Regions from separate parts of the Streptomyces sp. NPDC058662 genome, predicted to be linked through region 1. Evidence: predicted binding sites of a transcription regulator. Region 1 holds the regulator's gene; the other holds the start of a gene.
The links. Region 1 encodes HspR, which represses chaperone genes until heat shock. Its sites were predicted from a motif close to TTGAGNNNNNNNNNCTCAA; they were not measured.
Positions count from the first base shown of each region.

Region 2: a site for HspR is predicted at 3,056-3,074, ahead of lon (endopeptidase La). Genes of this name have one in related genera too.

Region 1 covers NZ_JBHXRU010000069.1:25,136-31,583, reverse strand. Annotated here, with positions in the region: gene ACFWUQ_RS22300 (heterodisulfide reductase-related iron-sulfur binding cluster) at 1-743, opposite strand, end outside; gene ACFWUQ_RS22295 (sugar transferase) at 854-1,387, opposite strand; gene dnaK (molecular chaperone DnaK) at 1,663-3,510, shown strand; gene grpE (nucleotide exchange factor GrpE) at 3,510-4,172, shown strand; gene dnaJ (molecular chaperone DnaJ) at 4,224-5,408, shown strand; gene ACFWUQ_RS22275 (heat shock protein transcriptional repressor HspR) at 5,410-5,880, shown strand; gene ACFWUQ_RS22270 (hypothetical protein) at 5,970-6,260, opposite strand; gene ACFWUQ_RS22265 (hypothetical protein) at 6,356-6,448, opposite strand, start outside.
Region 2 covers NZ_JBHXRU010000006.1:27,107-33,554, reverse strand. Annotated here, with positions in the region: gene ACFWUQ_RS04335 (MarR family winged helix-turn-helix transcriptional regulator) at 1-349, opposite strand, end outside; gene lon (endopeptidase La) at 637-3,033, opposite strand; gene ACFWUQ_RS04325 (hypothetical protein) at 3,220-3,549, shown strand; gene ACFWUQ_RS04320 (sulfurtransferase) at 3,744-4,574, opposite strand; gene ACFWUQ_RS04315 (hypothetical protein) at 5,495-6,448, opposite strand, start outside.

The DNA of each region.
Region 1 (6,448 bases):
CAGATGTTCGGGAAGCCGAGGAAGCGGTGCCAGGCCACGCCCATGTTGGTGTTGAGCGAGACCACGATCATCCAGACCAGCGAGGTGCCGATCTTGATCATCGCGGTGAAGTAGATGGCGTTCTGCAGGGCGCCGAGCGAGAGCCCCTTGAAGGCCAGGACCAGCGGGTACGACACGAAGTACGCCGGGTCGTACGAGTCCACGTGGTGGATCGCGCCCTCAAGGCCGCGCAGCGCGAGGATGGCGAGGCCGATGGTCAGGATGATGTACTCGACGAAGTACGCCTGCCAGGCCTTCGAGCCGGTGAAGCGCGACTTGCGGCCCGCCCGGGAGGGCAGGTTGAGCAGTCGGATCGCGATCAGGACGAGGATGCCCACGACCGTCATCAGGCCGATGAACTCGATGTACATCTCGAACGGCAGGAAGCCGCCGATGACCGGCAGCGTCCAGTCGGCCTGGAAGAGCTGTCCGTAGGCCTGCGCCAGGGTGGGGGGCAGGGTCAGGAAGCCGATCGCGACGAACCAGTGCGCGAAGCCGACGATGCCCCAGCGGTTCATCCGGCTGTGGCCCAGGAACTCCCGGACCAGGGTGAGCGTTCGGGCCTTCGGGTCGTCCGTGCGGCTGCCGGCCGGTACGGGCTGGCCGAGCTTCACGAAGCGGTAGATCTGCGCCACGGCTCGGGCGAGCAGCGCGACGCCGACCACGGTCAGGACCAGCGACACGATGATCGCGGCGAGTTGCATGGGAGGGCTCCTCGGGCGGCACTTACTAAGCGGTAACTTATGAAGTCAAGGCTTGAGGTTACCCATTCCCGACGCCGCAATGTAGCTGAGCGTGCGGTGATCTGTGTCGCTCAGGGCTGCCTATGTCGGTAGGCGGCCCCCGGGGTCCGCGCCAGGATCGCGAGGTCCATCCCGAGCCAGTGGTTCTCCACATAATGCAGGTCGAGCAGGGGCATCTCCTCCCACGGTAGGTCCGAGCGGGCGCTCACCTGCCACAGCCCGGTCATCCCGGGGCGTACGAGGAGCCGCTCGGGGCGGTCGGTACGCGGCTCCGGGCGCGGCCCGACCAGGGACATCTCGCCCCGGAGCACGTTGACCAGCTGCGGCAGTGCGTCGAGGGCGCACCGCTCGACGGCCTCGCCGACGGCGCCCGCCCCGCCGGTGCGCAGGCGCCAGACCCGGAACGGGCGCCCGGCCAGGCCGGCGGCCGGCTCCCGTACGAGGGCCCGGCCGCCCTGGGTCACGTACAGCAGCCCGGCGGCCAGCGCGAGCGGTACGGCGGCGAGGACGCACAGGACCGCCGCGCCGGCCAGGTCGAGCACCCGCTTGGCGAATGGCGTCGCCGGCCGGGCCCGGGGGGACGGGAGGGTGAGCGGCAGGGGCATTCCTGCACCGTGCCGGATGGCCCCGGCGGGGGCGGGGCGCCGCGCGGCGGGGGTGACCCGTTCGGGTGCCGGTGCCGCCGGCGGGTGCCCGCCGGAACGCGCCCAAGGACCGGGGGTCCGCCCCGGACGCCGCGCCGCGAACGACGGAGGGCCGGACCGGGTTGCGCGTAAGGGGAGCCTAAAGGTTGAGTCGACGCGACTCAGCTCTGTTGACGTCCGCGCGGGGATGCGGCATGGTTGAGCCTGTTCCACTCAAGTCAGCTGGAGGAATCGAAATGGCACGTGCGGTCGGCATCGACCTGGGCACCACTAACTCCGTCGTCAGCGTTCTGGAAGGCGGCGAGCCCACCGTCATCACCAACGCCGAGGGCGCCAGGACCACGCCGTCCGTCGTCGCCTTCGCCAAGAACGGCGAGGTCCTCGTCGGCGAGGTGGCCAAGCGCCAGGCGGTCACGAACGTGGACCGGACCATCCGCTCCGTCAAGCGCCACATGGGCACTGACTGGAAGATCAACCTGGATGGCAAGGACTTCAACCCGCAGCAGATGAGCGCCTTCATCCTGCAGAAGCTCAAGCGCGACGCCGAGGCGTACCTGGGCGAGAAGGTCACGGACGCGGTCATCACCGTCCCGGCCTACTTCAACGACTCCGAGCGCCAGGCGACGAAGGAGGCCGGCGAGATCGCGGGCCTCAACGTCCTGCGCATCGTCAACGAGCCGACGGCCGCCGCCCTGGCCTACGGCCTCGACAAGGACGACCAGACCATTCTCGTCTTCGACCTCGGTGGCGGCACCTTCGACGTGTCGCTCCTGGAGATCGGCGACGGCGTCGTCGAGGTGAAGGCCACCAACGGTGACAACCACCTCGGCGGTGACGACTGGGACCAGCGCGTCGTCGACTACCTGGTGAAGCAGTTCCACAACGGCCACGGCGTCGACCTGTCCAAGGACAAGATGGCGCTCCAGCGCCTGCGCGAGGCCGCCGAGAAGGCGAAGATCGAGCTGTCCTCCTCCACGGAGACCTCGATCAACCTGCCCTACATCACGGCCTCCGCCGAGGGCCCGCTGCACCTGGACGAGAAGCTCACGCGCTCCCAGTTCCAGCAGCTGACCGCGGACCTGCTCGACCGCTGCAAGACCCCGTTCCACAACGTCATCAAGGACGCGGGCATCAACCTGTCCGAGATCGACCACGTGGTCCTCGTCGGCGGTTCCACCCGTATGCCGGCCGTCGCGGAGCTCGTCAAGGAGCTCACCGGCGGTCAGGACGCCAACAAGGGCGTCAACCCGGACGAGGTCGTCGCCATCGGCGCGACGCTGCAGGCCGGCGTGCTCAAGGGCGAGGTCAAGGACGTCCTGCTCCTCGACGTGACCCCGCTGTCCCTGGGTATCGAGACCAAGGGCGGCATCATGACCAAGCTCATCGAGCGCAACACCACGATCCCGACCAAGCGGTCCGAGATCTTCACGACGGCCGAGGACAACCAGCCGTCCGTGCAGATCCAGGTCTACCAGGGCGAGCGCGAGATCGCGGCGTACAACAAGAAGCTCGGCATGTTCGAGCTGACCGGCCTGCCGCCGGCCCCCCGTGGCATCCCGCAAATCGAGGTCTCCTTCGACATCGACGCGAACGGCATCATGCACGTCACGGCCAAGGACCTCGGCACGGGCAAGGAGCAGAAGATGACCGTCACCGGCGGCTCCTCGCTCGGCAAGGACGAGGTCGACCGCATGCGCCAGGAGGCGGAGCAGTACGCGGACGAGGACCTCCGCCGCAAGGAGGCGGCCGAGTCCCGCAACCAGGGCGAGCAGCTCGTCTACCAGACGGAGAAGTTCGTCAAGGACAACGAGGACAAGGTCCCGGCCGACGTCAAGGCCGAGGTCGAGACGGCCGTCTCCGAGCTGAAGGAGACCCTCAAGGGCGAGGACACCGCCGAGATCCGTACGGCGACCGAGAAGCTCGCCGCGGTCAGCCAGAAGCTCGGCCAGGCGATCTACGCCGACGCCCAGGCCGGACAGGGTGCCGCCGGCGCCGCCGGTGACGCGGGCCAGGCGAAGGCCGACGACGACGTCGTCGACGCCGAGATCGTGGACGACGAGAAGCCGAAGGGCGGCGCTGCCTGATGCCGGAGGAGACCCCGGGCTTCGAGGAGAAGCCCGAAGTCCCCGCCGACGGCACGCCCGAGGAGCCGACGGCCGCCGAACCCGCCCAGGCGGAGGAGGCGGCCCCGGCCGGGGACTCAGCACAGGCCGCAGGCCAGGAGACCGCTCTGCTGGCGCAGCTGGACCAGGCCCGTACGGCGCTCTCCGAGCGCACCGCGGACCTCCAGCGGCTCCAGGCGGAGTACCAGAACTACCGCCGCCGGGTGGACCGGGACCGGGTCACCGTCAAGGAGATCGCGGTCGCGTCCCTCCTGACGGAGCTGCTCCCGACCCTGGACGACGTCGGCCGGGCGCGGGAGCATGGCGAACTGGTCGGCGGCTTCAAGTCGGTGGCCGAATCGCTGGAGACGGTCGCCGCGAAGATGGGCCTCCAGCAGTTCGGCAAGGAGGGCGAGCCCTTCGACCCGACGATCCACGAGGCCCTGATGCACTCGTACGCGCCGGACGTCACCGAGACGACCTGCGTGGCGATCCTCCAGCCGGGGTACCGCATCGGCGAGCGTACGATCCGTCCCGCACGGGTCGCGGTGGCCGAGCCCCAGCCGGGGGCGGCCCCCAAGTCGGAGTCCGCGGAGGCCGAGGCGCCGTCGGACAAGGACGCGGATGCCCCCGACAAGGGCTGACGCACCACACGTAGCACCGCGCGCAGGAGCACGGGAGGAGGGACACCGGGGATGAACACGAAGGACTTCGTCGAGAAGGACTACTACAAGGTCCTCGGTGTCCCGAAGGACGCCACCGAGGCCGAGATCAAGAAGGCGTACCGGAAGCTCGCCCGCGAGTTCCACCCGGACGCCAACAAGGGCGACGCCTCGGCCGAGGGGCGCTTCAAGGAGATCTCCGAGGCGAACGACGTCCTCGGCGACCCGAAGAAGCGCAAGGAGTACGACGAGGCCCGCGCCCTGTTCGGCAACGGCGGTTTCCGCCCGGGGCCGGGCGCGGGCGGCTCGTTCAACTTCGACCTCGGCGACCTCTTCGGAGGCCAGCAGCAGGGCGGCCCCGGCGGCTTCGGCGGCGGTGGCCTCGGCGACGTCTTCGGCGGCCTGTTCAACCGCGGCGCCGGCGCCGGCACCGGCCCGGGCGCCCGTACCCAGCCGCGCCGGGGCCAGGACATCGAGTCCGAGGTCACCCTCTCCTTCACGGAGGCGGTGGACGGGGCCACGGTCCCGCTCCGGATGTCCTCGCAGGCCCCCTGCAAGGCCTGCTCGGGCACCGGCGACAAGAACGGCACGCCCCGGGTGTGCCCCACCTGCGTCGGAACCGGCCAGGTGTCGCGGGGCAGCGGCGGCGGGTTCTCGCTGACCGATCCCTGCGCGGACTGCAAGGGCCGCGGCCTGATCGCGGAGACCCCCTGCGAGGTCTGCAAGGGCAGCGGCCGGGCCCGTTCCTCCCGCACCATGCAGGTCCGGATCCCGGCGGGCGTCTCCGACGGCCAGCGGATCCGGCTGCGCGGCAAGGGGGCGCCCGGCGAGCGCGGCGGCCCGGGCGGCGACCTCTACGTCGTCGTGCACGTCGACAGCCATCCGGTGTTCGGCCGCAAGGACGACAACCTGACGGTGACCGTGCCGGTGACGTTCACCGAGGCGGCGCTGGGGGCCGACATCAAGGTCCCGACCCTGAACGGCCCCTCGGTGACGCTGAAACTCCCGCCGGGCACTCCGAACGGCCGCACCATGCGGGCGCGCGGCAAGGGCGCGGTCCGCAAGGACGGCACCCGCGGCGACCTGCTGGTGACGGTGGAGGTCGCGGTTCCCACGGAACTGTCGGACAAGGCGCGCGAGGCGCTGGAGACGTACCGCGAGGCGACGGAGTCCGAGGACCCGCGCTCCGCGCTGTTCGAGTCCGCGAAGGGAGCATGACATGGACGGCCGCCGACGACAGTCCTCCCGTCTGGGCGGGGGCTACCAGCTCACCGACGAGACCCCCGTCTACGTGATCTCCGTGGCCGCCCAGCTCTCCGGCCTGCATCCGCAGACCCTGCGCCAGTACGACCGCCTCGGCCTGGTCTCCCCGGACCGTACGGCCGGGCGCGGCCGGCGCTACTCGGCCCGCGACATCGAACTGCTCCGCACGGTGCAGGCGCTGTCGCAGGACGAGGGCATCAACCTGGCGGGCATCAAGCGGATCATCGAGCTGGAGAACCAGGTCGCCGCCCTCCAGCAGCGCGTGGCCGAGCTCTCCGCGGCGGTGGACGGCGCGGCGGCCACGCTCCAGGCCCGCGAGGCCCAGGTCCACGCCTCGTACCGGCGCGACCTGGTCCCGTACCAGCCCCCGCAGCCGGGCAGCGCCCTGGTCGTCTGGCGCCCGACCCCCAAGCGCCCCCTGGACTGACGCACGCCGCCGGTCCGCCCGCATACGCGGCACGCGCACGCATGAGAGGGCCCCGCCCGGATGTCTCCGGGCGGGGCCCTCTCATGGTTCTAGCGGCCGAGGATGTCGAGCTTCCTGCCGCGGGAGTCCCAGACGCCGGCCGCGCCGCCCCCGGGTTCGGTGAGCGTCAGACCATCGGGTGCGTGCACGACGCCGCCGTGCGGCTCCCCGTCCTCGACGAGGGGCCACTCGACGATCACGTAGTCACCGGGCGCGAGTTCGAGCTGCGTCCCCTGCGGCTCGAAGCGGACGGTGAACGGGGTGTCCGGCCCGGCCTGGACGACGAACCTCGCCGTCGGCGCCTTGGCCTCCTCCTGGCGATTTCTCCAGGTCAGTCTCATTACAGGTTCACGGCCTTCCCTTGTCGGTGCAACGGGCACCTCGCGTAGTGCGAGAGGCCCCGCCCGGGCGGTTCCGGGCGGGGCCTCGTCCGGGCTCAGTGTCCGAAGACGTCGATCTCCTCGCCGTGCGAGTTCCAGATGCGGGCCGTTCCGCCCGCCGGCTCGCTGAGGGTCAGGTTGTCCGGCTC
Region 2 (6,448 bases), on a different contig from region 1:
CGCGCCGGGCCCCCCGTACCCGCAGGAACCGGTCGCGGCCCTCCTCGGTGAGGCCGACCAGGAAGGCCCGGCCGTCGGCGGGGTCCGGCTCGCGGGCGACCAGGCCGAGGATCTCCAGGGCCCGCAGCTGCCGGCTCATGGTGGCCTTCCCGACCCCGAAGTACGCGGCGAGCTCGGTGGCCCGCTGCCGGCCGGCGGCCTCCAGGCGTACGAGCAGCCCGTACGCGGCGGGTTCCAGCTCGGGGTGGAGGGCGCGGGCCATCTCTCCCGAGGAGGCGCGGGCGCGCCGGAGGAAGACGGACAGTTCCCGCTCCAGGGCAAGGAACTCCTGGTCTTCACTCCCGTGCACGTCCCGCTCCTTCGATGGTGGATGGCACCCGGAGGGCGCCTGACGGCAGCCCGCGGGTGGACGCCCAGTATTTCGCAGGGGGCGCGGCGGGGCCCCGGGGCCCCGCCGGAGCGGGGACCGGGGCCATACGTCCGGCGGTGCGGGTGCCCTCGCCGGGCGGCAGGGCGGCCGCCGCCCAGGGGGTCGGGCGGCGGCCGGGACCTGGGCCTCCGCGGGGGTCGGGCCGAGGCCGGGGCCCGGGCCTCCGCGGGGTCGGGCCGAGGCCGGGACCCGGGTTTCCGCGGGGGTCAGGCGGCGGCCGGGATGCGGGCCTCCGCGGGGGTCAGGGCGAGTTCCAGGACCTGGCGGACGTCCGTCACCGGGTGGACCTCCAGGCCGGCCAGGACCTCCGCCGGGACATCGTCCAGATCGGCCTCGTTCCGCTTCGGGATGATCACCGTGGTCAGTCCGGCCCGGTGCGCGGCCAGCAGCTTCTGCTTGACCCCGCCGATCGGCAGCACCCGTCCCGTCAGCGAGACCTCACCGGTCATCGCCACGTCCGTGCGCACCTGCCGCCCCGACAGCAGCGAGGCCAGCGCCGTCGTCATCGTGATGCCCGCGCTCGGCCCGTCCTTGGGGACCGCGCCCGCCGGGAAGTGGATGTGCACGCCCCGGTCCTTGAGGTCGGCGACGGGCAGCTCCAGCTCCGCTCCGTGGGACCGCAGGAAACTGAGCGCGATCCGCGCCGACTCCTTCATGACGTCGCCGAGCTGGCCGGTGAGGGTCAGGCCGGCCGCGCCCGTCTCCGGGTCGGCCAGCGAGGCCTCCACGAACAGCACGTCGCCGCCCGCCCCGGTCACCGCGAGGCCGGTGGCCACCCCGGGGACGGCCGTGCGCCGCTCCGCCGGGTCCTGGGCGGACTCCGGTACGTGGCGGGGGCGCCCGATCAGCCCGCGCAGCTCGTCGGCGCCGATCCGCAGCGGCAGTTCCCGCTCCCCCAGCTCGTGCTGGGAGGCCACCTTGCGCAGCAGCCGGGCGAGCGACCGCTCCAGGGTGCGCACGCCCGCCTCGCGGGTGTACTCCCCGGCGATCTTCCTCAGCGCTTCCTCCTCCAGGACCACCTCGTCGGCGGCCAGTCCGGCCCGGTCCAGCTGCCGGGGCAGCAGGTGGTCGCGGGCGATGACGACCTTCTCGTCCTCGGTGTACCCGTCGAGACGGACGATCTCCATCCGGTCGGCCAGGGCCTCCGGGATGGACTCCAGGACGTTGGCGGTGGCCAGGAACACCACGTCGCTGAGGTCCAGTTCCACTTCGAGGTAGTGGTCGCGGAAGGTGTGGTTCTGCGCGGGGTCCAGGACTTCGAGGAGGGCGGCGGCCGGGTCTCCGCGGAAGTCGGAGCCGACCTTGTCGATCTCGTCGAGGAGCACGACCGGGTTCATCGACCCGGCTTCCTTGATGGCCCGGACGATCCGGCCCGGCAGCGCGCCGACGTAGGTCCGGCGGTGGCCGCGCACCTCGGCCTCGTCCCGCACACCGCCCAGGGCGACCCGGACGAACGTGCGGCCCATGGAGTGGGCCACGGACTCGCCCAGCGAGGTCTTGCCGACGCCGGGCGGCCCGACCAGCGCGAGCACGGCCCCGCCGCGCCGCCCGCCGATGACGCCCATGCCGCGCTCGCCGCGCCGCTTGCGGACGGCGAGGTACTCGGTGATGCGGTCCTTCACATCGTCCAGCCCGGCGTGCTCGGCGTCGAGGACGGCCCGCGCGCCGCGGATGTCGTACCGGTCCTCGGTCCGCTCGTTCCAGGGCAGTTCCAGCACGGTGTCCAGCCAGGTGCGGATCCAGGAGCCCTCCGGGCTCTGGTCGCTGGACCGCTCCAGCTTGTCGACCTCCTTGAGGGCGGCCTCCCGTACCTTCTCGGGGAGGTCGGCGGCCTCGACGCGGGCCCGGTAGTCGTCGGACTCCTCGCCCTCCTTCTCGCCGCCCAGCTCGCGCAGTTCCTTGCGCACCGCCTCCAGCTGCCTGCGGAGCAGGAACTCCCGCTGCTGCTTGTCGACGCCCTCCTGGACGTCCTTCGCGATGGACTCGGCGACGTCCTGCTCGGCGAGGTGGTCGCTCAGCGCCTTGACGGCGAGCTTGAGGCGGGCGACCGGGTCGGCGGTCTCCAGCAGTTCGACCTTCTGTCCGACCGTCAAGAAGGGGGAGTAGCCGGAGTTGTCGGCGAGCGCCGACACCCCTTCTATCTGCTGGACCCGGTCGACGACCTGCCAGGCCCCGCGCTTCCTGAGCCAGCTGGTGGCGAGCGCCTTGTACTCCTTGACGAGCTCGGCCACCGCTCCGGGCAGCGGCTCCGGCAGGGTCTCCTCGACGGTCTCGCCCTCGACCCAGAGCGCCGCTCCGGGGCCGGTGGTCCCGGCGCCGATACGGACCCGCTCGCGGCCGCGGATGAGGGCCCCCGGGTCCCCGTCGGAGAGCCGCCCGACCTGCTCGACGGTCCCCAGCACACCGGTCGCCGCGTACGTCCCGTCGAGCCGGGGCACCAGCAGCACCCGGGGCTTCCCGCTGCCCGCCGCGGCCTGCGCCGCCTCGACGGCGGCGCGCACCTCGGCGTCGGACAGGTCCAGCGGAACGACCATCCCGGGCAGCACGACCTCGTCGTCGAGCGGCAGCACGGGCAGGGTGAGCGATACGGACGTCGAAGCCATGATCTTCCCTCCGGCAGTGAAGTTGAGCTATGCCGACTCAATGCACACGTGCCGCCCGATGTTCCCCCACCCCCGTTCGCCGGCGGCGAACACCGGCCCGACGCCCCCGGCCGGCTCCGGTTCGAATGGCGCGCGGGGGCTCGCCCACGCTGGTTACGCTCCTGCTGACCGGAGAAAGGGAGGGCCATGGCGCTGCATCGAAGGGGATCGCGTCGCCTCGTCGTCAGCGGCGTGCCCTACCGCTGGCGAATCCGGCGCAAGCCCACGTACAGCCAGGCCCTGTGCTGGTCCCCCTGCACCTTCGCGGTCGAACGCGCCGACTGCTCCGGCTCCGTGCTCGTGGTGACCACCGGGCAGTTTCATGCGAACAACTGGTTCGAGCGGCCCTCCCAGCCGGTCCTGCCCTCCGATGTCGCCCGCGCCATCCAGCTCGCCCTCACCGCGGCATGGCAGCCGACCACCCCCGGCCCACCCTTCCAACTCGATCTGTCCGAGGCTCTCGACCCCTCGGGGTGAGCGGCCGGGCCGCCTCCACGCGGCGCGTTGGCTCGGCGTCAGGCCGCGGTGCGGGTGCCGGCGTGGAGGCCGCGGTGCGGGTGCCGGCGTGACCGAGCGAACCGGCGGTCGACCGCACCCGGCCTCCCTTGCCCGTCCGTTAACGAGAGAGGAGCGGCCGTCCTGCCGCTCGCCTGTGTCGGCGGTCCGGGCCGTCAGGTGGCTGTGGTTACCGGGCGGGTGGGGGAAGGGTGGCCCCATTCGCTCCAGGAACCGTCGTAGACGGCGGTCCGGCCGCCGAGACCGGCGAGTTCGGCTCCGAGGGCGAGCACGCAGGCTGTTACTCCGGAGCCGCAGCTGAAGTAGAGCCGTTCCCGCTGCCCCGTCAGCGCCCGGAACGTGTCGCGGAGTTCGTCGGCCGGGCGCATCAGGCCGTCGGGCCCGAGGAGTTCCCCGAAGGGGAGGTTGAGGGCCCCCGGCATGTGGCCGCCGCGCAGGCCCGGGCGGGGTTCGGGCTCGGTGCCGTCGAATCGTCCCCGGGTCCGGGCGTCCAGGACGGCCGCGGCGGGGTCGGCCAGGGCGGCGGTGACGTCGGCGGCGTCGACGAGCAGCCCCGGGCGGGGGCGGGCGGTGAATGAGCCGCGGGGCCCGTCGTAGGCGGGGGCGGCGGGCTCGACGGGCAGCCCGGCGGCGGTCCAGGCGGGCAGCCCGCCGTCGAGGACGGCGGCCCGGTCGAAGCCCATGGCGCGCAGCATCCACCAGGCGCGGGGGCCGGAGTAGACGCCGGCGCCGTCGTAGACGACGACGGTGCTGGTGGCGTCGACGCCGAGGGCGCGCATCGCCTCGGTGAACGCGGCAGGGCCCGGCATGGTGTGCGGGGCGGGCGCGTCGTGGTCGGACAGGGCGCCGTCGAGGTCGAAGGGGCGGGCGCCGGGGATGCGGTGGTCGGCGCCGCGGTGGGCGCCGACGGAGGCGTCGAGGACGACGAGCCCGGACGAACGGAGCCGCCCGGCCAGCCAGTCCACGCCGACCAGCGGCCCGGGCAGCTCGGGCCCGCCCCGCAGCCCGGCGGCGGCGTCCCGGGCCCCCACCGCCGCCTCCGGTGGTACGGCGTTCGGGCGTCCCGGTACGGGCGGTACGGGCGGTACAGGCGGTACGGGCGGTACGGGCGGTACGGGCTCCTGGGACGCGGGGGTTCGGGGCGTGGGCACGGGGCACCTCCGGAGGTTGCGGCCGACCGCGCCACCCGGGGCCGCCGGGCGGACGGCCCGCCGACTGCACGACACGGAGGGCCCCCATTCTCGTCCGCCCCCGCCCACTGGAACCACCACCCCGCCCCGCACTCGGGGCGGGGCCCCGAACGCGGCGGCCACAGCCCCGGTGCGGGACCGAGGCCCCGGCCCGGGACATGGGCCGCTCCCGCTGCGGGCGCCGGCCACGGGCGGGTGCCCGCCGGGCCTCGGGCCCCCCGGCCCCGGCAGGAGTCGCCCCGACTGCGGGCGCCGGCCACGGGCGGGTGCCCGCCGGGCCTCGGGCCCCCCGGCCCGGGCAGGAGCCGCCCCCGACTGCCGGGCGCCGGCCACGGCAGGGTGCCCTGCGAGCCCCGGGACCCGGGCCGGCGCAGGGGCCGGCCCCGCGGGCCGCCGGCGCACCGAGGGCGGGGTCGGAGCCCTGGGCCCGGACGCAGGCCTCCCCCGGTCGCGGTTACGGGCAGATGCGGCGAGCCCCGAAGCTCCGGGCCCAACCCCGGCAGGTGCCCGGCGCGCTACGGAGGCCCGTTCCCCCGGCCCGGCGCCGCCCCGACCGCGGGCGCCCGCGAACCCAGGCCTCTCCCGCGCCCCGACCGCCCCCGCCCCACCGCCCCGGGGGCTACGGTGGCCCGGACCAGGGCCTCCCCCGGCCCGGCGCCGCCCCGACCGCGGGAGCCCGGAGCCCCGGCCCGGGGGCGCCCCCCGCCCCCCGGGGGCTACGGGCAGGTGTGGGGGCGGGCGTAGAGCGCTACGCGGGCGCCGCGGACCTCCGTGGTGGAGCAGAGGTCGAACCAGGCCGCCAGGGTCTGGCGTTTGACCGCCTCCCGCGGGTACGGGTCCACCGGCTGGTCGGCCGGGTCCAGCAGGGCGATCACCCGCGGGGACGCGATCAGCGCCTCCCGGATCTCCACCGACGGCAGCTCCGTGCCCTGCAGGCTCCGCGACGCCGCCGGGGACCGGTCCAGGGCAATGTCGCGGAGCCCCCCGTACACGCGGGGCGACGACAGCAGCCACTCGCGCCGCCGCGACGGCAGGAACACGACCGCGTCACCCGGCCGGGCCCGCTCCCGCACCGCGGCGGCCACCGCGAGGGCGTCGTCCTTGCGGCTCTCGGGGGTGCGCAGCCACACCGACCACAGCGCGGTCGGCGCCAGCAGCGCCACGGCCACCGGCCAGACCCACACCCACCGGAGCGTGCCGGGGCGCAGCGCCGCCAGCCGCGCCCCGGCCAGCAGGGCGAGGCCCGCCAGCGCGTACAGCACGTACCGGTCCACGTACCAGGGGTGCGCCAGCGACAGCGTCAGCAGCAGCCCCGGCGGCAGCAGCACCAGCGGGAGCGCGACCCGTACGAGCTCCCGTTCCGCTCCCCGCGCGAGCAGCAGCGCGGCGGCCGCGGCCGCCCCGTACGCCGTCCAGTCCTCCCAGCCCGGCCGCCCGAGCCAGCCCAGCTGCTGCCCCGCCTGCCGGGCGCTCACCAGCGCCAGCGGCAGCAGCAGGGCCGCCACCGCCCCGGCGGCCACCCACCAGCCGCGCGAGCGCCGGCCGGTGAAGGCGTGGGCGAGCAGGGCCAGCGCCGCGAACTCGTGCAACCAGCAGCCGACCAGCAGCACCAGCGCGTACGCAGCCCACCGCTCGCGCAGCATGAGGTACGTGGCCCACACCACCGCCGC